One region of the Acidovorax sp. SRI_002 genome, then DNA from elsewhere that is predicted to be linked to it. Evidence: predicted binding sites of a transcription regulator. Region 1 holds the regulator's gene; each other region holds the start of a gene.
The links. Region 1 encodes sigma-54, which starts transcription at its own class of promoters, with help from an activator protein. Its sites were predicted from a motif close to TGGCANGNAANCTGCTTT; they were not measured.
Positions count from the first base shown of each region.

Region 2: AC2YJX_RS16665 (ANTAR domain-containing response regulator) is a predicted target of sigma-54. The motif match lies at 2,771-2,788, and genes of this name have one in related genera.
Region 3: AC2YJX_RS11085 (pilin) is a predicted target of sigma-54. The motif match lies at 3,624-3,641, and genes of this name have one in related genera.

Region 1 is NZ_JBYCZW010000008.1:275,696-283,671, reverse strand. Features, by position in the region: gene argS (arginine--tRNA ligase) at 156-1,865, shown strand; gene AC2YJX_RS22355 (SPOR domain-containing protein) at 1,875-2,519, shown strand; gene AC2YJX_RS22350 (thiol:disulfide interchange protein DsbA/DsbL) at 2,600-3,256, shown strand; gene lptA (lipopolysaccharide transport periplasmic protein LptA) at 3,365-4,018, shown strand; gene lptB (LPS export ABC transporter ATP-binding protein) at 4,030-4,827, shown strand; gene AC2YJX_RS22335 (RNA polymerase factor sigma-54) at 4,827-6,416, shown strand; gene AC2YJX_RS22330 (acyl-CoA thioesterase) at 6,484-6,966, shown strand; gene AC2YJX_RS22325 (THUMP domain-containing class I SAM-dependent RNA methyltransferase) at 6,963-7,976, shown strand, end outside.
Region 2 is NZ_JBYCZW010000005.1:502,969-510,944, reverse strand. Features, by position in the region: gene ntrB (nitrate ABC transporter permease) at 1-332, opposite strand, end outside; gene AC2YJX_RS16670 (CmpA/NrtA family ABC transporter substrate-binding protein) at 369-1,613, opposite strand; gene AC2YJX_RS16665 (ANTAR domain-containing response regulator) at 2,133-2,759, opposite strand; gene AC2YJX_RS16660 (branched-chain amino acid ABC transporter substrate-binding protein) at 2,965-4,131, shown strand; gene tsaD (tRNA (adenosine(37)-N6)-threonylcarbamoyltransferase complex transferase subunit TsaD) at 4,242-5,282, shown strand; gene AC2YJX_RS16650 (aldehyde dehydrogenase) at 5,348-6,799, opposite strand; gene AC2YJX_RS16645 (ABC transporter ATP-binding protein) at 6,846-7,556, opposite strand; gene AC2YJX_RS16640 (ABC transporter ATP-binding protein) at 7,553-7,976, opposite strand, start outside.
Region 3 is NZ_JBYCZW010000003.1:643,149-651,124, forward strand. Features, by position in the region: gene AC2YJX_RS11075 (fused MFS/spermidine synthase) at 1-2,096, shown strand, start outside; gene AC2YJX_RS11080 (TfpX/TfpZ family type IV pilin accessory protein) at 2,069-2,887, opposite strand; gene AC2YJX_RS11085 (pilin) at 3,029-3,556, opposite strand; gene AC2YJX_RS11090 (3',5'-cyclic-nucleotide phosphodiesterase) at 3,928-4,719, opposite strand; gene AC2YJX_RS11095 (CHASE2 domain-containing protein) at 4,753-7,014, opposite strand; gene AC2YJX_RS11100 (FHA domain-containing protein) at 7,078-7,731, opposite strand; gene AC2YJX_RS11105 (Stp1/IreP family PP2C-type Ser/Thr phosphatase) at 7,776-7,976, opposite strand, start outside.

The sequences.
Region 1 (7,976 bases):
CCGATTACAACGTATGCCCTGGAGACGGGGCTGACACGCCGCAGGCCAGGCCATGATTCTTTACGATCTGTTGCGTACTGGCTGCGCAGGGCTGCTTTGGCGGTGCTGGCGGCATGCTCGGTGAGCGCCCCGGCCCGGCCCCGTAAAATCCGCCGATGCTCACAGCCAAAAATGAATTGCTCGCTGCGCTTGCAGCCGAGCTGGAAGTCCTGTCCCCTGGCGCTGGCGCCAAGGCGGCGTTTGAATCCCCCAAGGTGGCGGCCCATGGCGACTTCGCCTGCACCGCCGCCATGCAACTGGCCAAGCCGCTCAAGCTCAATCCCCGCGCCTTGGGTGAACAGCTCAAGGCCGCACTGGAGGCCACGCCAGCCTTCACCCGCTGGGTGGATGCCATTGAAATCGCCGGACCGGGCTTTCTGAACATTCGCTTGAAGCCCGCCGCCAAGCAGGAAATCGTGCGCGAGGTGCTGGCCGCTGGCGAGCGTTTCGGCTATCAACCCGACAACGGCCAGCGCGTGCTGGTCGAGTTTGTCTCGGCCAACCCCACCGGCCCCCTGCACGTGGGCCACGGCCGCCAAGCGGCTCTAGGCGATGCCATCTGCAACCTGTTCAGCACCCAGGGCTGGAAGGTGCACCGCGAGTTCTATTACAACGACGCGGGCGTGCAGATCGATACGCTGACCAAGAGCACGCAGCTGCGCGCCAAGGGCTTCAAGCCCGGCGACGACTGCTGGCCCACCGACAGCGACAACCCGCTGGCCAAGAACTTCTACAACGGTGACTACATCGCCGACATTGCCGAGGCCTTCAAGGCCAAGGCCACGGTGAAGGCCGACGACCGCGAGTTCACGGCCAACGGCGACGTAGAGGACTACGACAACATCCGCCAGTTCGCCGTGGCCTACCTGCGCAACGAGCAGGACAAGGACCTGCAGGCGTTCAACCTGCACTTTGACGAGTACTACCTGGAGTCCAGCCTGTACACCAGCGGCCGCGTCGAGGCCACGGTGAACAAGCTCGTCGCCAATGGCAAGACCTACGAGCAAGATGGCGCGCTGTGGCTGAAAAGCACGGACTACGGCGACGACAAGGACCGCGTCATGCGCAAGCAGGACGGCTCCTTCACCTACTTCGTGCCTGATGTGGCGTACCACATCGCCAAGTGGGAGCGTGGCTTCACGAAGGTCGTCAACATCCAGGGCACGGATCACCACGGCACCATTGCCCGCGTGCGTGCCGGGCTGCAAGCGGCCGACGTGGGCATTCCGCAGGGCTACCCTGACTACGTGCTGCACACGATGGTGCGTGTGGTCAAGGGTGGTGAAGAGGTCAAGATCAGCAAGCGCGCAGGCAGCTATGTCACGCTGCGCGACCTGATCGAATGGACCAGCAAGGACGCCGTGCGTTTCTTCTTGCTCTCCCGCAAGCCCGATACCGAGTACACCTTCGACGTGGACCTGGCCGTGGCGCAGAACAACGACAACCCCGTGTACTACGTGCAGTACGCGCATGCCCGCATCCAGTCGGTGCTGCGCGCTTGGCAAGAGGCTGGCGGTGGCGACGTGGCTTCGCTGCACGATATTGATCTGTCGGCTCTCGAAGGCCCACAGGCCCAGGCGCTGATGCTGCAGCTGGCCAAGTACCCCGAAATGCTCACGGCTGCGGCCGACGGCGAAGCCCCGCACGATGTGACCTTCTACCTGCGCGACCTTGCCGCCAGCTACCACAGCTACTACGACGCCGAGCGCATCCTGGTGGACGACGAGGCCGTGAAGAAGGCTCGCCTGGCGCTGGTCGCCGCCACCGCGCAGGTATTGCACAATGGCCTGGCCGTGCTGGGCGTGTCGGCTCCAACCAGAATGTAAGCAGTCACTATGAAGAAACAACAGACGGGCGGGACCATCGTCGGCTTTATCGTTGGGGTCATCGTGGGCCTGGGCGCTGCCTTGGCTGTGGCGGTGTACGTGACCAAGGTGCCGGTGCCCTTCCTCAACAAGGGCAATGGCCGGGGCGTGGACATGGACGCCGCCGAGACCCAGAAGAACAAGAACTGGGATCCCAATTCGCCTTTGTATGGCAAGAATCCGGCTCGCCCGGCAGCCCCGCCCGCTGTGGCTGCCTCGGCGCCCACCCCAGCCGCGCCGGATGCGCGGGCTGTGGCATCGGCGCCCGCACCCAAGCCCGCTGCCAGCAAGCCCGAGGCCAAGGCTGAAACCAAGCCCGGCGCCGACCCGCTGGGCGATCTGGCCGTGGCCAAGGCTGCTGCCAAGGGCAATCTGGACCCGTTCGACTACTTTGTCCAGGCCGGGGCTTTCCGCACCCAGGCGGACGCCGATGCGCAGCGCGCCAAGCTGGCCATGCTGGGCTGGGAGGCCCGCGTGAGCGAGCGTGAGCAAAATGGCCGGGCGGTGTTCCGCGTGCGTGTGGGGCCGTTCACCAAGCGCGACGACGCCGAGCAGCTCAAGGAGAAGCTCGATGGCGCCGGTCTGGAGTCGGCGCTGGTGCGCGTGCAGCGCTGATGCGCCAAGCTTCGGGAGGCTGAACTTTTTGCGGGGGCATGGCTCACATCCCCCAGACCTGTAACAGGAGAGTCTTTGTCATGAAACGCCGTGAGTTTTCTTTGTCCGCCGCCTCGGCGGTTGCCGCTTCCGCCCTGACGTTGCCAGTGGCCACCCCCGCGCTGGCTCAGGCCCGCCAGTTCAAGGAGGGCAAGGACTTCCGGCGGCTGGACAAGCCGGTAGCGCCCGACGCGCCTGCGGGCAAGGTCGATGTGATCGAGTTCTTCTGGTACAGCTGCCCCCACTGCAACGCCTTTGAACCCGCGCTCGACGCCTGGGTCAAGGCCGCCCCCAAGGACCTCTCCGTCCGTCGTATGCCCGTGGCCTTCAACGCGAGCTTTGTGCCCCAGCAAAAGTTGTACTACGCCCTGGAAGGCATGGGCAAGCTCGAAGCCCTGCACGCCAAGGTGTTCCGCGCCATCCATGTGGAAAAGCAGAAGCTGGCCAAGGACGACGAAATTTTTGCCTGGGTGGCCCAACAGGGTGTGGACGCCGCCAAGTTCAAGGAAATCTACACCTCGTTCAGCGTGTCCAACCAGGTTCGCCGTGCTTCGCAACTGCAGGACGCCTACGGTGTGGAGGGCGTGCCCTCGATGGGTGTGGCGGGCAAGTTCTACACCGATGGCACCATGGCGGGCAGCATGCAAAACGTGCTGCAGGTGGTGGAACATCTGGCGACAGTGGCCCGCAAAGGCTGACGGTTTTCGCCCGGCCGCCGGTTCCCATTGGCAAAAGCCCGCACATGCGGGCTTTTTTCATGGAGGAACGCGACGGGGTGGCTACAATGATTGCAAGATTCGTGCCCTATGAACCATCGCCTCCTTCCGATCCTCCTGCTCGCGGCCCTGGCCTGCACCTTCGGTGTGGCCCATGCCGAAAAGGCCGACCGCGCCAAGCCCATGAACATTGAGGCGGACGCTTTGCGCCATGATGAGCTCAAGCAAACCAGCGTGTTCTCTGGCCGCGTGGTCATGACCAAGGGCTCCATCGTGCTGCGTGGCGCGCGGCTGGATGTGCGCCAGGATGCCGATGGCTACCAGTACGGTGTGGTCACGGCTGAGCCCGGCAAGCGCGCCTTCTTCCGGCAAAAGCGCGACACCCTGCCGGGAGCACCCGATGAGTTCATCGAAGGCGAGAGCGAAGTCATCGAGTACGACGGCAAGGCCGACAACGTGCGCTTCATCACCCGTGCCGAGTTGCGCCGCTACCGGGGCGCTGTGCTCAGCGACGAGATCACCGGCGCCGTGATTGTCTACAACAACCTGACCGACGTGTTCTCCGTGGACGGAAAGCGCACCGCCACCAACGCTGCGGGCGATGCCCCCGCGCCGGGCAGCCGCGTGCGCGCCGTGCTGGCCCCCAAAGATCCACCGCCCGCTGCGGCGGCCCCCGAGGCGGCGTCCCCGGCCTCAGCCCCGGCGCTGCGCCCCAGCAACAGCCTTGGCGGCGGCGCCAAGTGAGTGGGCCCGCTGTGAGTACCGGTCCTGACACTCAGGCGGGTAGCCGCCTGGGGCCTGATTCCCAGGCGGGCAGCCGCCTGGAGGTGCAGCACCTGGCGAAGTCTTATGGCAGCCGCAAGGTCGTCAAGGACGTTTCGCTGGTCGTGCAAAAAGGTGAGGTCGTGGGGCTGCTCGGCCCCAACGGCGCGGGCAAGACCACCTCGTTCTACATGATCGTGGGCCTGGTGCGCAGCGACGAGGGAGACATCCGCATCGACGGCCAATCGGTGGCCCACATGCCCATCCACCGGCGCTCGCGCCTGGGCCTGTCGTACCTGCCTCAGGAAGCCTCGATCTTTCGCAAACTCACGGTCGAAGAGAACGTGCGCGCCGTGCTGGAACTGCAGCGTGGTGATGACGGCCAGCCGCTCTCGCGCGACGCCATCGAGGAGCGCCTGACGGCCCTGCTGCAGGAGCTGCGCGTGGACCACCTGCGCGCCTCGCCCGCCATGGCCCTGTCCGGCGGCGAGCGCCGCCGCGTCGAGATTGCCCGGGCCCTGGCTACACAACCGCGTTTCATCCTGCTGGACGAGCCCTTTGCCGGCATCGACCCCATTGCCGTGATCGAGATCCAGCGCATCATCGGCTTCCTGAAGGCGCGGGGCATTGGTGTGCTCATCACCGACCACAATGTGCGCGAAACCCTGGGCATCTGCGACCACGCCTTCATCATCAGCGATGGCCGCGTGCTCGCGCAGGGCACGCCGTCCGAGATCGTGGACAACGCCGAGGTACGACGTGTTTACCTTGGCGAACACTTCAGGATGTGATGAAGCCTGGACTCTCGCTGCGCGTCTCGCAGCATCTTGCATTGACCCCCCAGCTTCAGCAGTCCATTCGGCTGCTGCAGTTGTCCACGCTCGAACTCTCGCAGGAAGTCGAGCAGATGCTCGACGAAAACCCGTTCCTCGAACGCAATGCCGACGAAGCTCCGCGCGAGGAGTTTGGCCTGGAAGCCGCCGACACGCCCGCGCAGCCCGATGAGTACAGCGCCGATGATGCTATATTTTCAGGAGCTATCAGCGCAAGCAGCACAAGCGCTGAAGGCCAAAATGATGCTGAAGCACCGAGTGCTGGCGCTGACGAGCCTGACTGGAGCGGTGACGGCACGGTAGAAATGGCGCCCAACGACGCGGAGTGGGGCGGGGATGCGCCCGCCCGCAACCGCAACGACTCCGAAGGCGACGAGGCCGACGCCACCGAGCTGGCCCGTTCGCATGAATCGCTGACCGCCTTTTTGCACCGTCAGGCGCTGGCGCTGCGCTTGTCCGAGATCGACCGCGCCGCGCTGCGTTTTCTCATTGAATCGCTCAACGACGACGGCTACCTCGAAGAGCCGCTGGAAGAGCTGGCCATCAGCCTGGCCGGGCCGGACGACCTGGAGCAAATCGAAGAGCTGGTGCACCGCTTCACCGTGGCCCAGCGCCTGCTGCAAAGCCTGGAGCCCACCGGCGTGGGTGCGCGCAACCTGGCCGAATGCCTGACGCTGCAGCTCACGGCGCTGGCTGCCGACGAGGACAGCGATGCTGACCCCGACACGGTGCAGACCGCGCTGCGCATTTGTCAGCAGCCGCTGGAGATGCTGGCCCGCCGCGACATCCGCCGCCTGACGCAGCTGTGTGGCGACGGCGAAGAGCGCACTCGCGCCGCCATGGCGCTGATCGCTCGCCTGGAGCCCCGCCCCGGCCGTCGCTTTGCCGACGTGGAGCGCAACATCATCATTCCCGATGTCATCGTGCGCAAAGCCGGGCGTGCCAATGGACGCGATGGCCAGCACAACTTCATCGTCAGCCTCAACCCCGATGTGATGCCGCGCCTGCGCGTGCACGACATTTATGCTGGCGCCCTGCGCGGCCACAAGGGCGGCGAGGGTCACCAGGGCATGCAGCAGCGCCTGCAGGAGGCGCGCTGGTTCATCAAGAACATCCAGCAGCGCTTTGACACCATCCTGCGCGTCTCGCGCGCCATCGTGGAGCGGCAAAAAAGCTTCTTCACCCACGGCGAGTTGGCCATGCGCCCGCTGGTGCTGCGCGACATCGCCGACGAACTGGGCCTGCACGAATCCACCATCAGCCGCGTGACCACCGCCAAATACATGGCTACGCCAATTGGCACGTATGAGCTGAAGTACTTCTTTGGCTCCGGCCTTGGCACCGAGACGGGTGGCAATGCATCCAGCACCGCCGTGCGCGCCCTTATCAAACAGTTTGTGGCCGCAGAAAGCCCCGCCAAGCCGCTGTCCGACAGCCAGATCGCCGAGATGCTCAAGGAGCAGGGCATCGAGTGCGCACGCCGCACCGTGGCCAAGTACCGCGAAGCGCTCAAGATCGCGCCGGCCAACCTGCGCAAGGCGCTGTAGGTACCCCGGTTGGGGGCGCATGGCTCGCCCTGTTTGAATTTTTCGTTTTTCTATCCGCCACCCCACCATGGCCCGCATCGTCTTCGACCTCCCCCCGCACTTCGGCTTTGCCACCGAGCTGCAGATCTACATCAGCCACGTCAACCAAGGCGGGCACCTGGACAACGCGCAACTGCTGAGCCTGGTCTCTGAAGCGCGGGTGCGCTTCTTCCAGTCGCTGGGCTACCCCGAGGCCGACGTGGGCGGGCTGTCCATCGTGGTCGGCGACATCGTGGCGCAGTACAAGTCCGAAGGTTTCCACGGTGAAACCATGCGCGTGGAGATGGCGCCTGCGGACTTCAACCGCTATGGGTTTGACCTGGTCTTTTGCATGACCGAGAAGACCTCAGGCCGCGAGGTGGCGCGCGGCAAGATCGGCATCGTCTTCATCGGCAAGGCCGACCGCAAGGTGGCGCCGATCCCCGAATCCATCCGCCAATTGCTGCTGGCCCGCGCGGGAACGCCGGATTCCCACGCATTGTCTGAGCGCGTATCCTCCCCATCGACATGAACCAACTCCAACTTTTTCTCCCCTGCGCCGCTGGTGTGGAGGGCTTTCTGGCCGACGAGGTGCATGGCATCACCGGCCTCACGGGGCAAGACCTGCTGGTCGGCCGCGGCGGCGTGCTGCTGCGCGCCTCGTGGCGCGAGGCGCTGCTGCTCAACCTGCACAGCCGCCTGGCCCAGCGCGTGCTGGTGCAGTTGGCGCACCGCCCGTACCGCTCCGAGAACGATCTCTATGCCATGGCCAGCGACGTGGCCTGGGAAATCTGGTTCACCACGCGCCAGACCTTCAAGGTCGAGGTGACCGCCCAGCACAGCCCGCTGCAGAGCCTCAACTTCGCAGGTCTCAAGGTCAAGGACGCCGTGGCCGACCGCTTTCGCGCCAAAAGCGGGGTGCGCCCCGACGTGAACACCCAGTGGCCCGATGTGCGCATCCACCTGCACCTGACCACCGACGAGGCCACGATCTACATCGACACCTCGGGCGAGCCGCTGTTCAAACGCGGCTGGCGCGAAGACAAGGGCGATGCGCCACTGAAAGAAACCCTGGCCGCCGCCATGATTGCCGCCAGCGGCTGGGACCCGCATGGCGACAACCCCCAGCCCCTGTACGACCCCTGCTGCGGCAGCGGCACCATCGTGATCGAGGCCGCGCAGATCGCCTGCCGCATTCCGGCCGGCATGCTGCGGCGTTTTGCGTTCGAGAAGCTGCTGCCGTTCCAGGCCCATGTCTGGGATGCTATTAAAAAAGAAGCTGAAAGCGCAATACAGACAAGCGCTGTGCCCCTGTTTGGCAGTGATGTGGCCTTCCGCATGGTCGATTTTGCGCAGCGCAATGCTGAGCGCGCAGGCGTGGCCGATGCCGTGCAGCTGCGCGGCGGCGACGCCCTGCAGCGCATGCCGCCCTGCGAGCAGCCCGGCGTGATGCTGCTGAACCCGCCCTATGGCGAGCGCATTGCTGCTGCAGGCAGCGCAGGCCGCAACGCCAGCGAGCGCGCCGCCGACCGTGCCCAGGGC
Region 2 (7,976 bases), on a different contig from region 1:
TTGCGGTAGAACGGGTTGCTGAAGATTTCCAGCGCCTGCTTCCAGGTCTCCACCGGGCTGGGGATGCTGCCGCCCGTGGTGGTGGATACCACCGCCCACAGACCGATGAGCAGGCCCAGGCCACAGAGCGGCGGCAGCACCGCCATCCAGAAACTGCGCGACAGGGCCGCCCAGTCGCGACTGGCAGGGGCGGGGCTCGCCGTTGTTTCGGCTTTGGACTGTTTTTGGCTTCTGGCGCTTGCTGGTGAAGCGTTGATAGCTACATTATTCATAGCGTTCTGTGCAACCACGGGGGCTGCATCCAACGGGGAGTGAAAGACGGCACTGACCATGGTGTTCTCCTTGGCAGGGTGGGCGGGGCAGGGCGCTTACGCCTTGATCTTGAAGCTGTCGGCGTACTTGGCGGGGTCTTTGCCGTCCCACACCACGCCGTCCATGAGCTTGGCGGTGCGCATCGGGTCCTTGGGCACGTTGATCTTCATGGCGCTGGCAACCGACTTGTACAGGTCCACCTGGTTGATCTCTTTGGCCACGGCCAGGTAGTCGGGGTGGCTCTTGATCAAACCCCAGCGCTTGTGCTGCGTCAGGAACCACATGCCGTCCGACAGGTAGGGGAAGTTCACCGCGCCGTCGTTGAAGAATTTCATGTGGTTGGGATCGTCCCAGGTCTTGCCCATGCCGTTCTGGTAGCGGCCCAGGATGCGCTGGTTGATGGCGTCCACGCTGGTGTTGATGTAGGACTTCTGGGCCACCGTTTCGGCCATCTTCATCTTGTTGGACAGGCTGGCGTCAATCCACTGGCTGGCTTCCAGCACGGCCATCATCACGGCGCGGGTGGTGTTGGGGTTCTTCTTGACGAAATCGGCCGAGGTGCCCAGCACCTTCTCGGGGTGGTCCTTCCAGATGTCCTGGGTGGTGTTGGCGGTCACTCCGATGCCATCCATGATGGCGCGGTGGTTCCAGGGTTCGCCCACGCAGAAGCCATCCATGTTGCCCACGCGCATGTTGGCCACCATCTGGGGTGGCGGCACGGTGATCAGCTTGGCGCCCGACAGCGGGTTGATGCCGGCGGCGGCCAACCAGTAGTGCATCCACATCGCGTGGGTGCCGGTCGGGAAGGTGCCTGCGAAGGTGTACTCGCGCTTGTTGGCGGCCATGAACTTGGCCAGGGACGGGCCATCCACCGCGCCCTTGTCGGCCAGTGCCTTGGACAGCGTGATCGCCTGGCCGTTGTTGTTCAGGCTCATCAGCACGGCCATGTCCTTCTTGGGGCCGGCCGTGCCCATGTGCACGCCGTACACCAGGCCATACAGCACGTGGGCAAAGTCGAGTTCGCCATTCACCAGCTTGTCGCGCACACCGGCCCACGATGCTTCCTTGGTGGGGATGATGGTCACGCCATACTTCTTGTCAAAGCCCAGCACCGAGGCCATCACCACGCTGGCGCAGTCGGTCAGCGGGATGAAGCCGATCTTCACTTCCTTCTTCTCGGGGGCGTCCGAGCCCTGGGCATGCACCAAGGCGCGCAGGGCGGGGCTCACGCCCACGGCGCCCACGGTGGCGGCCTGCAGTACGGTGCGGCGGTTGAGGCTGGTTTTCAACAGATCGGTCATGGGGCGGTTCCTCGGTGCGTTAGAAAACAAAAAAGGCGTCCTCCCCTGGCCTGGTTGCATGCGCAAACGGGCTCGGAGAGGGACGCCTTTGTCCATGGCAAAGCCCATTGGGGGGCCTTGTGTCAGCACCGGCCCGCCATTGGGTCAGTGCTGTCAGTGGTGGGACCGTCTTTGGTCTTGCCAGGGTTAATGCAAGCAGCGTGCCAGCCTTTTTCATGCCGGCCTTGCTCCAATACAGCGCATAATCTGCTACCAAATTAGTAGCTGCTTGTGCTTATTTATTAAGCGGTAGCGGCCAGTTTGGCTTGAAAATTTGCGGAGATGGTGCGCGCGCAGAGTGCTGCACTGCATTTGTGCGGCGCACCATTTGGGGAGAAGCCGGTGGACCCGGGCGTGACCCAGGCGAGGGATGCCAAGCAAGGGCCGCCCCGCAGCGAGGGCATCGTCCCCCTTCCCGAATGGCGCAGCGATTCGAGAGAAGGGGGAAGGCGCACAGCGCCTCAGGGGGAAGTCACCTATTCAACCCAGCAGATCCATCACATCGAGCATGCGCTGGGCCACGTCCACCAGCTTGAGGCCCTTGTCCATGGCGGTCTTGCGCAGTTTCTCGTACGCGGCCTGTTCGCTCAGGCCCTGGCGCTGCATGAGCAGGCCCTTGGCGCGGTCGATGGTCTTGCGGTCTTTCAGTTCGGTCTTGGCGTCGGCCAGCTCGGCGCGCAGGGCCTGTTCGTGCTGGAAGCGCGCCATGGCCACGTCCAGGATGGGGCGGATGCGCTGGGGTGCCAGGCCCGCCACGATGTAGGCCGACACGCCCGCCGCCACCGCGTCCTTCACGTGCGAGGTGTCCTCATCGTTGGTGAACATCACGATGGGGCGCCGCTCGTCGCGCGTGGCCATCACCACATGTTCGAGCGCGTCGCGCGCCTCGCTTTCGGCGTCCACGATGATGAGGTCGGGCTGCAGCTGGGCGATGCGCTCGCTCAGGAAGACATCGGCAGGCAGGGTGGCCACCAGGTTGAAGTTGTTCTCCAGCAACCCAATGCGCAGCGCCCGCGACCGTTCCGCCTGAAGTACGGCGTGTTCGTCGGCGGGGTCGGCGACTGCCAGATCCGGGGCAACCACCACGATGCGCAGAGACTCGTTCATACCCAGGAGCATAAGCAATTTTTACGCCACAAAATGGTGCATCGAAGCGGTGCGTTCCGGGGCTGCAGGCTGGCAGCAGGTTGCGGCAGCTTCCAAGGCCTGAAACTTGCTAATAGTTTGTCGATGGGCAGGGCATACCCGATAGCAGCTACCCGGTCGCATCGCATATACATCTGGTCACATTGACCCATTCAAGAGGATTTGCATGAACAAGCACATTGACCGGCGGCGTATCTCTGCCGGCTTGGCCCTGACCACCGTGGCGGTATCCGCGCTGCTGGTGCTGACAGGCTGCAGCAAGGTGCCCGACACCATCAAGATCGGCGTGGCCCAGCCCCTCTCCGGCCCCTTGGGCGCGCTGGGGCAGGATTTGCTCAACGGCGTCAACCTGGCCGTGGCGGAACTGAACAAGGGTGGCTACACCGTGGACGGCAAGCGTGTGACGCTGGAGGTGGTGTCGGTGGACGACAAGGCCGACGCCGCCACCGGCAAGACCGTGGCGCAGCAGCTGGTGGACTCGGGCGTGGTGGCGGTGATCGGGCACCTGAATTCGGGGGTGAGCATTGAGACGGCTCCGATTTACGCCGCCAAGGACATCGCCCAGATCGCCATCTCCACCAACCCCAAGTTCACGCAACTCGGCTTCCCAACCACCTTCCGCATGGTGGCCAATGACACCTTGCAGGCGCGCGCTATCGGCTCGTTTGCCGCCACACAGCTGGGTGCCGCCCGCTACGCTGCGCTGGACGATGGCACGCCTTACGGCAAGGGCCTGGCCGACGGGGCTGCCGAGCAGCTCAAGGCTGAAAAGAAGGAAGTGGTGGTGCGCAAGTCGTTTGACGACAAGACGGTGGCTTTCGATGAACTGGCTGGCGAGCTGAAGGCCGCCAAGGTCGAGGTCATCGTGTCCACCCTCAACGACTTTCAGGCCCTGGCTCTGCTCGAAGCCCTGCGCAAGGTGGACCACACCAAGGTCAGCCTGCTGGGCGGGGACACCATCAAGACCACCGACATGACCAAGGCCATGGGCATGGTCGAAGGCGTCTACGCCACATCGCCCGTACTGGAAGCCAAGGAGTTCACCACCGGCAAGCCCTTCCTTGAAAAGTACATCGAGGCCTACAAGAAGCCCCCGGCCTATGGCGGCCACTACAGCTACGACAGCACCTATGTGCTGTCAGCCGCCATCCAGAAGGCCAAGTCGGCCGATCCGAAAGCGATCACCAAGGCCATGCACAGCATCAACGGCTATGCGCCCGTGATCGGCACCATGACCTGGGACGACAAGGGCGAACAGCGCTACGGCGCCGTGGGCGTGTATGAACTGCGCAGCGGAAGCTGGGAACTGCGCATGCGTTCGGACCGCTGGTAAGCAAGCCGCCGCGTCGGCAAGCGCCATCCATCCGCACAACCCCTGCTGGCGACTGCCAGCAGGGGTTTTTGCATCCGACCCTGAACGGGGCCGGGTTTTACACTCGGGGCATGAGTTTGCTGATCCTCGGTATTGAATCTTCGTGCGACGAAACGGGCGTGGCATTGGTCCGTTCCACGGGCAATGCCGTGCCCACGTTGCTGTCGCACGCGCTGCACAGCCAGATTGAGATGCACCAGGCCTACGGTGGCGTGGTGCCCGAGCTGGCCAGCCGTGACCACATCCGCCGCGTGTTGCCGTTGGCCACGCAGGTGCTGACCGAGTCCGGCCAGTCGCTGGCCGATGTGGACGTGGTGGCCTACACCCGCGGGCCGGGCCTGGCCGGTGCGCTGCTGGTGGGGGCGGGCGTGGCGTGCGCGTTGGGCGCTGCACTGGACAAGCCGGTGCTGGGCGTGCACCACCTGGAGGGGCACCTGCTGTCGCCCTTCCTCAGCGCCGACCCGCCTGAATTCCCTTTTGTGGCCCTGTTGGTATCAGGCGGTCACACCCAGCTGATGCGTGTGGACGGCGTGGGCCGCTACGAGATCCTGGGTGAGACCATTGACGATGCGGCTGGCGAGGCGTTCGACAAGTCCGCCAAGCTCATGGGCCTGGGCTACCCGGGTGGGCCAGCGCTCTCGCGCCTGGCTGAGCAGGGCGATGCCGCAGCCTTCAAGCTGCCGCGCCCGCTGTTGCACAGTGGCAACCTCGATTTCTCTTTTGCCGGGCTCAAGACGGCGGTGCTCACGCAGGCCAAGAAGCTGGGTGACGAACTGGAGGCACGCAAGGCCGACTTGGCCGCCAGCACGGAGGCTGCGATTGTCGAAGTGCTGGTGAAGAAGACGCTGGCCGCGCTCAAGCAGACCGGCCTGAAGCGCGTGGTGGTGGCCGGTGGTGTGGGGGCCAACCGGCACCTGCGCGCGCAGCTCAACACGTCCTGTGCCGCCGCCAAGGTGCGGGTGCACTACCCTGAGCTGCACCTGTGCACCGACAACGGCGCCATGATTGCCATGGCGGCGGCCATGCGGCTGCAGGCAGGGCAGCAGCAGGCCAACACCGACTACGCCTTTGACGTGAAGCCGCGCTGGCCGCTGGATGCGATCACGGTTTGATTATCTGAATAAAAAAGGCCGATACCGCCTGTCCAGCAAGCGTTAGCAGCTATCTTTTTTGATTTTCAAAAGGGGTAGTGGCGGGGTGTCGTCTGCACCGTGATCCAGCGCAACTCGGTGAACTCGCGCACGCCCGCCATGCCGCCAAAGCGGCCGTAACCCGAACTTTTCACGCCACCAAACGGCATCTGCCCTTCGTCGTGCACCGTGGGGCCGTTGATGTGGCAGATGCCCGACTCGATGCGCGCGGCCACGTTCCAGGCCTTGGCCACATCGCGGCTGAACACGGCGGAGGACAGGCCGAACTCGTTGTCGTTGGCGCAGGCAATGGCTTCCTCGACGCCGTTCACGCGCACCACGGGCTTGACGGGGCCGAACGATTCTTCGCGGTAGATGTCCATCTCGGCCGTCACATGGTCGAGCACCGTGGCCTGCATCAGCGTGCTGTCGCTCTTGCCGCCGCAGACCAGCGTGGCGCCCTTGGCCAGTGCGTCGTCGATGAGGGCGTTGCAGCGGTGCACGGTGGCCATGTCCACCACCGATCCCAGCACCACTGGGCCCTTGCGTGGGTCGCCCAGCGGCAGGGATTGGGCACGCGCGCCGAGCTTCGCCACAAACGCGTCGGCCACGGCGTTGTCCACGATGATGCGTTCGGTGGACATGCAGATTTGGCCCGAGTTGGCGAATGCGCCGAACACGGTGCCTGCGACAGCGGCGTCGATGTCCGCGTCATCCAGCACCAGCAGCGGGGCCTTGCCGCCCAGCTCCAGCACCACGGGCTTGAGGTACTTGGCGCAGGTCTGCGCAATGATGCGGCCCACCTTGGTGGAGCCGGTGAAGTTGATGCGGCGCACTGCCGGGTGGGCCACGATGGCCTCGACCACGGCGCCCGCATCGGCGGGTGCATTGGTCACGAAGTTCACCACACCGGGGGGCAAACCGGCCTCCTGCAGCGCCTCGATGATGAGGCCGTGTGTGGCGGGGCACAGCTCCGACCCCTTCAGGATCACCGTGTTGCCGCAGGCCAGCGGGGTGGCGATGGCGCGCACGCCCAGGATGACGGGTGCGTTCCACGGTGCAATGCCCAGCACTACGCCCGCCGCCTGGCGCACACCCATGGCCAGGCTGCCGGGCACGTCGGACGGAATCACTTCGCCTGCAATCTGCGTGGTCAGGGCGGCGGCTTCCTGCAGCAGGCCGGCAGCCAGGTGCACGTTAAAGCCCGCCCACATGCCCGAGGCGCCGGTCTCGGCCGCCATGGCCACCGCAAAGTCGGCCGTGCGGGCCTCCAGCGCATGTGCTGCCTTGAGCAGCAGCGCGCGGCGCGCGTTGGGCCCCAGGGCCGACCAGGCCGGGAAGGCCTTGGAGGCTGCGTCGGCAGCGGCCTTGGCGTCGGCCACGCTGGCAGCGGGTGCCGTGGTGGCGACCGAACCGTCCAGCGGGTTGCGACGCTCAAACGTGGCGCCGCCGGTGGCTTGCCCGCGCTCGCCGTTGATCAGCATGGAAATGGCAGTCATTGAAAGCTCCTGAAAAAGAACAGATAAAAAAGGGGGAAAGAGGTATTCAGGTCATGCCCAGGTAGGCTTGTCGAACCACGTCGGACTGCAGCAAGTCAGAGGCTGCGCCAGACGCCACGATGCGTCCTCGCTCCAGCACATAGCCGCGCTGCGCGATCTGCAGTGCCTTGCGCACGTTCTGCTCCACCATGAGCACGGTGACGCCCTGTGCGGCAATGCGCTGCACGATGGCGAGCAGCTCATCGACCATGCGCGGCGCCAGGCCCAGCGAGGGCTCGTCCAGCATCAGCAGGCGCGGGCCGCTCATCATGGCGCGGGCCACGGCGACCATCTGCTGCTCGCCGCCGCTCATGGTGCCGGCTAGCTGTGTGGCGCGTTCTTTGAGGCGGGGAAAGTCTTCAAACGCCTGGTGCAACCGCTCGGCGCGCACCCGCGACGGCACCAGCCAGCCGCCCAGCTCCAGGTTCTCGGTCACCGTCATCTGCGGGAACAACTGGCGACCTTCGGCGACCAGCGCCAGGCCGCGTTGCACGCAGGCCGTGGCGTTCATTGCAGGCACGGCCTGGCCGTCGAGCGTCACCGAGCCTTGGCGCGGCAGCAGGCCCGCCAACGCCTTGAGCAGCGTGGTCTTGCCCGCGCCGTTGGGGCCGACGATGACGGTGATGCCGGGCGCGGCTTCCAGTGTCAGGTCCTGCAGCACCTGAAAGCCGTGGTAGCCCGTGGTCAGGTTCTGCACGGTGAGGTGTGCGACGCTCATGCCGTGGCTCCTTCGCTGGTGGCTGTCATTTCGTCACCCAGATAGGCCTCGATCACATGGGGGTCGCGCACCACTTCCGCGGGCGTGCCGTCTGCAATCTTGCGGCCCTGGTGCAGAACCAGCACACGCTCCACGTACTTGAGCAGCGTGGTCACCGCATGCTCGATCCACACCACGGTCAGGCCCCAGTCATCGCGCAGGCGGCGGATGCGCTGGGCCATGGCATCGACCTCCGCTTCTGTCAGACCCGCAGCCACCTCGTCGAGCAACAACAGGCGCGGGCGTGTGCCCAGGGCCATGCCGATCTCCAGCAGGCGCTGCTGCGAAGGCGTCACGTCGGCGGCAGGGCGGTCGGCCAGGTGCGCCAGGCCCAGCATGGCCAGGATCTCGCCCTCGCTGCGCAGGCCCTCGGGCCCCTGG
Region 3 (7,976 bases), on a different contig from region 1:
TTCTGATGGGCGTTGCTGCGCTGGCTTCTCTGGCCGTGTACGCCAACGCCTTTGCTTGGGTGGGTTGGTTGATTGATTCTTTGACCAAAACCGATGGTGGCTACGCCCTCTTCAACCTGGGCACTGCCACCATCGCCATCGCCATCATGCTGCCAGCCGCTTTTTTTGCTGGCACCACACTACCGCTGTTCACCGTCGCCCTGTTGCGTGCGGGGCATGGTGAGCGGGCCATTGGGCGGGTCTATGCCTGGAATACCCTCGGCTCTATCGTCGGCGTTTTTGCGGCAATCCACCTGCTGATTCCCGTGATTGGCCTGAAATTGGCCCTGTGCGTAGCAGCATTGGTGGATTTGGCCATTGGCTTGGCTTTGCTGCGCTGGCAGGCCGATAGCCAGCGGCAGATGCTGCGGTTCGCTTTGGCCACAGGGTTGGCCGCAGTGGCTGCGATCATCGCTGTGCGCATTCCCTATGATCCGCTAACGCTGGCATCTGGCGTTTTCCGGCATGGCCGCACGCAGGTGGGCGAGGGATCGCGCATGCTGTTCTATCGGGATGGCAAGACAGCCAGCGTGTCGGTGTTCCATGCGCCCAATGGTTTTACGACTATTGCCACTAACGGAAAACCAGATGCAGCTCTGCAAATGGCCAAGGACGGCCCCCCAGCGGCCGATGAACCGACGATGATTTTCGCTGCGGCTTTGCCGCTGGCATTGATGGACAAGCCGCAGGAAGTTGGTGTCATTGGCTTCGGCTCTGGTTTGACAACGCATACCTTGCTTGCCGATCCGCGCGTGAAGTCAGTTGATACGATTGAGATTGAGCAGGCGATGGTGGATGGGGCGCGCGCCTTCGGGCCCCGTGTGGCACGTGCCTATACAGATCCGCGCTCCAATGTGGTGATCGATGACGCAAAAGCCCACTTTTCCGGACAACGCCGGAAGTTCGATCTCATCATCTCCGAGCCTTCTAATCCGTGGATTAGCGGAGTGGGAACCCTTTTTTCTAAAGAGTTTTATAAGTTTGTGCCGCAACACCTGACGGAGAACGGCCTTTTCGTCCAGTGGGTGCAGCTTTATGAGATTAATGACGAGCTCGTAGGCTCAGTGCTGCAGGCGCTTACCCCCGCTTTTTCTGACTATGCCGCCTGGATTTCCAACCACTCCGACCTGATCATCGTTGCCAGCCCACACGGTAAGCTACCTAAGCTGGATTTCGGGCGCTTGGCGCCTGAACTGCAAAACGAGTTGGCAGCGCAGGGCGTCACTAAAGTGGAGCATCTGGCCTTCCGGCAGGTGGCAAATGCTCCCTTGCTACGCGCCTTTGCCTCTGCCCATTCCACTCTGCCGCCGAATTCCGATTTTCTCCCTGTGCTGGGCTTGAAAGCTCCGCAGACACGTTTCCAGATGACGGCAGCCCAATCTATGCTGACCCTGCCTTTCATGAACTCCACCTTGCTGGATGCCATGGGAACGCGCTCTCCTATGCCATCCAATGTGAGCTTGCCAGATTTCACACACTTCCCTGCGGAAGAAGCAACGAAAAAAGCACGCTCTTTGGCAGAAGAAATGCGTGGCACCTCCCTCAGTGGGAGCCATCCCGGTGCCGTGCTTTTGAAATCGATGAGCGGGCCAGATTGCTGGGCGTTTCGGCAGGATGCGGATGCCCGCGCGCGCTGGTCCAACCAAGTGCGCGCGCTCTACGACGTGACACTGCAGTTCCTGCCCCCCGATTTGCTCCAGGGCGTATGGGTTGCGCCAGCCTGGCAGCGCTGCACCACTCTTGGACCTGATTTTCAGCGGGTACTGGACATGATAGCCAGTCACGCCCGGCGCGACTACGTCGCGATGGAACGCCTGGGGCGGGAGTGGCTAACAAACAAGCCGAGCCAGGGCAACGCTTTCCTTCGCCGGGACTTTGATCCTGTTGCGCTGTCAGGTCTGTTGCTCGCCCTCGTACATCAGCAGCGTTGGGGCGACATCGAGGCCGCGCTTGATCAATACCGCGCCGTTCCCGCACCCGACCAAGAACACCGCGCCCAGCGCGAGCTCATCGCGGCACTCGCACGCACTCAGAAGAATCCGTCCAGCGGAATGTAGCTGACGAGGGCTGCGGTAGCTGGGTCGATAAGCACCACCCAATCCGCAGTCCTACGGCCGACCAATGGCAACCAGAGCAATGGCGCATTTCGATTGCCGGCAGCGCGCTCGACGGCCGCATCGATGAGTGCCACGTCCAGCGGGTAGCGGGCGCGCAACGCCTGCAGTGGCCGAGCGCGCTCCAGTACGTCAGCCCGGCTCAAAGCAAAATCCTGCCAGCGCACTGGCCGCTGAGCGGCATCCACTCCCTGGAGCGCGGCTTGCACGCTCGCTGTCTTGGCCTCCAACTCTAGAGCTTCCGGCTTGGTGAGGCCCATCAATCGCGGCGGCTGCAGGTTCCACGGCGTAAACCATTCGGTACCTACCGCCTGTGACAACTCCTCTTCAGGCACGTCTGCGTGGCTGATAACGCGAAATCGGTCAACCTCGAACACCACGGCCAAGGGCCGCGCCTGGGCCAGGGCATGCACACCATAGCCAAGAGCGCCAAGTTGCAGGCATACGATCAGTGACGCATCAACGGCCAATGCACGACCGGACTTGCCAGGCCGAATCAGCAGCCAAGTGAGCAGCGGCCCGCAGACTACGTCCACGCCCAATATCCACCAGAACAGGCGCATGCCACCACCCATCTGGTGGTGCGGCGTGGGAAACCAGAAGCCATACACCAGCAACCCTAGTCCCAAAGCCAACAATAGCGACAGCCCCAAATGCCAGAGCGGCAGCCACTGCAGTCGTCGGGAGTAGTTCAAGCGGGAAAAGAAAGAATTCAAGGCAACGCTGCTTTTCATGGTGAATAGAAAGAGGAAACTAGAATATGGTGATGCCCGCACTTACCGCAAGCTAGTCAAAAAAAAAGCGCCCGCAATGCGGACGCTTGAAGACTTATCTGTTTTTTGCCGCAGCGAGCGGCAAAAAACGTACCGCTTTACTCAACGGCACTCGGAAGGAGCGTACTTCGCAGGAAGAGTACCCAGCACCACGTTCTTGAGACTTCGCGCGGTTGCTGTGAGCGTTGTGTTGGAACCGCAGGCCCAGTCGATGGCTCCCTGAGCACCGGCAACGGGGACTACGCCGTTGACGTTGGGTGCAAAAGTGATGGTTTGGCCATTCAAGCCAGTAGGAATACCGTTTTTACCGTCTGCCTTGATTGCCACGGAGAAATTCCAAGGTGTCTTTGTGGCAGTGACAATGTCGTTCACGTACTTGGACTGCTTCTCGGCCGTTGCAACCTTTGCATATGCAGCTGCTGCGTTATCGAGACCCGTGATGCTGTCAGTCTGGAAGGCTTCGCTGTACAGCGACTTGACGGATGAACCGGCAATAACGGCTTCAGACACCTTGGCGCGAACCGTATAGTCTTGGTAAGCAGGCAGGGCCACTGCGGCCAAGATACCGATGATCGCCACGACGATCATCAGTTCAATAAGGGTGAAACCCTTTTGCATGAAACGCTTCATAAGAAACTCCTTGGGAGGTCAATTGCAATTGATAACCTGCAGAAGAATTCTTCAGGTTCATCAGATCCCAGCATCTTTCGTGCCATGTTGCATTCCTTCTAGGCGGCGGCGAGTGCTACGGCAAAGAGCCGTGAACTGACCACACGCGTAAAAATACAGAGCAAATTCCGCTATGAATGACATTTTTGCGCTGCCAAGAATGTCACCAATTGCATCCTCCTCGGATCATTGGAGCAAGATGGGGCCGTTCGGTCCCTGCGGCCCATCCAGATCCTCCCGCACATCTCAACCCTCGATCCAAATTATTTGTATAGCAATAAATCCAACGCCATTCAGCGCAAAAGCTGAATCAGAACGTTCAATTCTCACACCTAGACCACCAACTCTTGTCCTGCCTGCAGCCACCGTATGTCGTGGAGCGCGGCGAAGCCTCGTGGCGTGTACGCATCGAACTGCCGGATCTCCTCCATGATGAGCCCGGTTTCCGATGGCTTGGTGTGTGTGATGTAGATAGGGTAAGGCGCGCCCGGCCGTATGTTGGACAGTTCTTCGGCCAGGGTGGAGGGTGACAGATGTAGGCTGCGGCTGGCGAGGTCGCGCTCGCGGTTGCTGAAGGCGGTCTCGATGACGAGCATGGCTACGGGCAGAGCGTTAACGCGGACCCAGAAGGCGGGGTTGCGCTCGGTGTCGCCGCTGAACACCCACCAGCCGTTGCTGCCTTGGGCCGCAAAACCAACGGCGGGCACCGTGTGCACGGCGGGCAGGGCCTCCAGGATGGTGCCGTCGATGTCGATGCGCTGGCCGGCTTCGATGGAGCTAAAGCGCATGAAGGGCTGGGCGGGGGTGGGGATGGCGCTGAAGTCCGGCCAGATGATGTTGTTGAACACATGGGCCTTCAGCGCAGCAATGGTGCCGGGCAGGGCGTGGACCTGCACGGGGGTGCCGCGTAGAGACGAAACAGCGTCAAGCATCAGCGGCAGGGCCGCGATGTGGTCCAGGTGCGAATGCGTGAGAAACACATGGTCGACGCGGCGCATCTGCTCCAACGTGAGGTCGCCCACGCCGGTGCCGGCGTCGATCAGGATGCTGTCGTCAATCAGGAATGAGGTAGTCCGGCAATCTTTGGCAATGGCTCCGGAGCAACCCAGTACGCGAACCTTCATGAACCCGCCTTGTCCTATTGGTTGTTCATTGGCTTACTTGGTATCGAAACTGGTGGCGCTGTCCCACGCGGGATCGAAAGGCTGCCCTCGCAGGGCCTGCACGCGGTTGGCATACAGGCAATAGAGCGAGGAGTGCGGGGCGTTGTGCTGCAAGTCTGTCAGCAGTGTGCCGCATTGTGCCCAGTCCTGGGCACGATAGGCTTCGAGAAAGTGTTGCCAAGTGGATATTTCTGAGGTCCGCACGGGGGACAGTTTGCCTAGGGGGGACATTGGCGAGTAGATAACGACCGCCTGGGCCTTGCCCTTGACGCGCACGCGGTCGAGTTCCTGCCAGGCGAACTGGGGCACTCGGGCGTGGGTAGTTTCGCTCACCACGGTACGCACGCCATAGTGCTTGGACAGGCCTTCCAGGCGAGACCCCAAGTTCACCGCATCTCCGATGACCGTGTAACTGCGTCGGATGTCCGAACCCATGTCGCCCACGCACATGGTGCCGGTGTTAAGCCCTATGCCAATACCGATTTCCGGAAGCCCGCGCTCCCGGTGCAACAGGTTGATCTGCTCAACCGCACGCTCCATGTCCAGCGCTGCCTGCACTGCGAGTTGCGCGTGTTCTGCGGTTGGCACCGGCGCTCCCCAAAACGCCATGACGCAGTCCCCCATGTACTTGTCGATGGTGCCTCTGTGGCTGCGAATGATGTGGGTCAACTGGCTGAACACGTCGTTGAGCAGGGCTTGCAGCTGCAGGGGCTCCATCTGCTCTGACATGGCGGTGAACCCCCGCATGTCGCAGAACATGACGGTCAGTTCGCGGCTGGTGGCCTGCATGCTGTAGTTTTCGGGCTGCTTGACCATCTCGTCCACCAACTCGGGTGGCACGTAAGTGCCAAACAGTGCAGCCAGTTCCCGCTTGGATCGGCTTTCCACAAAGTAGCCGTAGACCATGTTGAGCGCGAATGCCAGTACCGCCATCACGATTACCGTCGCCAGTGGCATTGCCAAGCCTTGGGCGAGATAAAGCCACAGGTTGAGGCCTGCCAGCGCTGCAACCACCCCCAGGCTGAGAAGCACCGCGTAGGTGGCTGACAGCGCGGGCAGGGCGAGGGCCAGCAAAACACCTGCGCAGAGCAGTTGTGCAGCGTCAAAGCCCACCGCGTAGTCGGGTCGCACGATGCTTTTGCCATCGAGAAAGGCGGACAGCATATTGGCGTGGGTTTCCACGCCGGGATAGGTTCGGCCTACGGGGGTTACGCGCAGGTCGAGCAGACCGGGGGTTGTTGAGCCCACCAGAATCAGTTGGCCTTGCAGGTTGTTGGCAGGCAGTTTGCCCTCCAGTACATCCGACGCGGAAACATAGCGGAATGACCCTCCGCTCACGTCGCCGGGGCCGCGAAAGGGTATGAGTGTTGCTAGCCGGTCGTCTACAGGCAGCGCAAGTTCGCGGCCATCCTGGCGCAGCACGATGCTGTGCAAGGTGTCGTGGGTGCCTTGGGGGGCGGCGCTGACATAGTTGGGATGTACTTCCGGCAAGCCAAGCAGCGTGCGAAACATCGCAAGCGCCAAGGATTCGTAGTACTTTCCCTGGTGCTCCGCAAGGAGAGGAAGGGAACGGACAACGCCATCGTCATCGGTAACCGAGTTGAAAAAACCCGCAGCAGGCACAGCATTGGCCAGTTTTTCAATGTTGCTGCCGTATCCACCCCAGGAGGTGGCCCGCAATGCGAGACCACGAAGTCTTTCAGTGGGCAAGGCAGGAGGGGGTAGAACGCCTTTTGTTCTCCCGTCCCGGTCACTGGTGAAGTAGTAGCCTAGAACCGCAGGTCGGCCTTGCAGAGCGTGGGCAAAGAGTGCGTCGTAGTCAAGAGTGGGAGCCAGGCGCGCCAGTTGTTCCTTGAAGCCCGTCTGCGCCCGCAAAGGCCCTTTGGCCAAACGCTCCAGGTTTGCGAGACCCGAGCTTCCGTCTGCTTCCGCGAAGAGGACGTCAAACCCCACCAGCGCGACCTGTTGCCGTTCAAATAGCTCCTGCGTCAAAGCAGCAAGCTTGTCCCGTCCCCAAGGCCAATGCCCCACCCTATCAAGGCTTTTTTCGTCAATATCCACGATGACGATACGCTCATCCAGCGTACGCGGCATGGTCGCACGCAGCCGGGTGTCGTAGATGATGTTTTCGAGCCGCTCCAGCACCTGGAGATGAAGGGCGCCTGAAATGTGCAGCAGTGCAAACGCTAACGGAATCAGGGTGACTGCCGTGCGGCGAGCGTGCCGTCGGAACAGATGCAAGAGTCTGGATTGCATGGGTTCCGGCGACAAGGTCGGCAGATAAATTGCCAGATGGGGCGCGAGGCCCGGGTGCGGCCGTCAGCTTTGTTCGAACTGCATTTCCGTACCTGCCAACTCCAGCCGATCACCGTGTTTGAGAGGTACAGGAGATGTGCCGATGGAAGCACCATTGAGCAGAGGCATGTCGGGGCCCTCGACATGGGCCAGCACAAAGCCCTGATGCCGCTTGGTAATGGAGGCCACAGCAACGCCAGGTTTGCCGATGGTGGTAACCACCTTTTGCAGCGACACTTCCCGCCCCGCAGCGGCACCAGACATCACACGGATGACCCCGGAGATGGGCGGGGCAGTGGCAGCACCCAGCGGGGCAGGCCGGGATGCCGTGCCCAACGGAGGCACCATTCCCGGTTTGAAGATCATGGTCTTCTCGAAGTTTTGCCCTTCAGCCTCGTGCATGAAACGGATCTTGTACTTGCCCACCTCAACGGTGTCGCCATTGCGCAGTTCCTGGCGCTTGACAGCCTTGGCGTTGACGTAGGTGCCGTTGGTGCTCCCCAGGTCTTCAATTTCCACATCCTGGCCTGCCATGTGAATGACGGCATGTTCGCCGCTCACGGCGAGGTTATCGATCACGATGTCGTTGTAAGGGCGGCGGCCGAGCGTAGTGCGCTCTTTGGTCAGTTGCACTTCCTTGATGACAACCCCGTCGATTGAAACGATCATTCTGGGCATGATCCACTCCTGATGTGATGAGTAATTGTTGTAGTCGGCGCCACTTACGCGGCCCCTAGCAATCGGGACATAAGGCCGCGTTTCTTGCCCCCCGCAGCCGCTTGCACCAGCAGTACGCTGACGTTATCACGCCCACCGTTCGCATTGGCAGTGTCGATGAGCAATGTGGCTTTTTCCTCCAAAGGCAGTGGTGTTCGCACCAGTTCCGCCAAGTCAGAGTCAGCGACCATGTCCGTGAGGCCGTC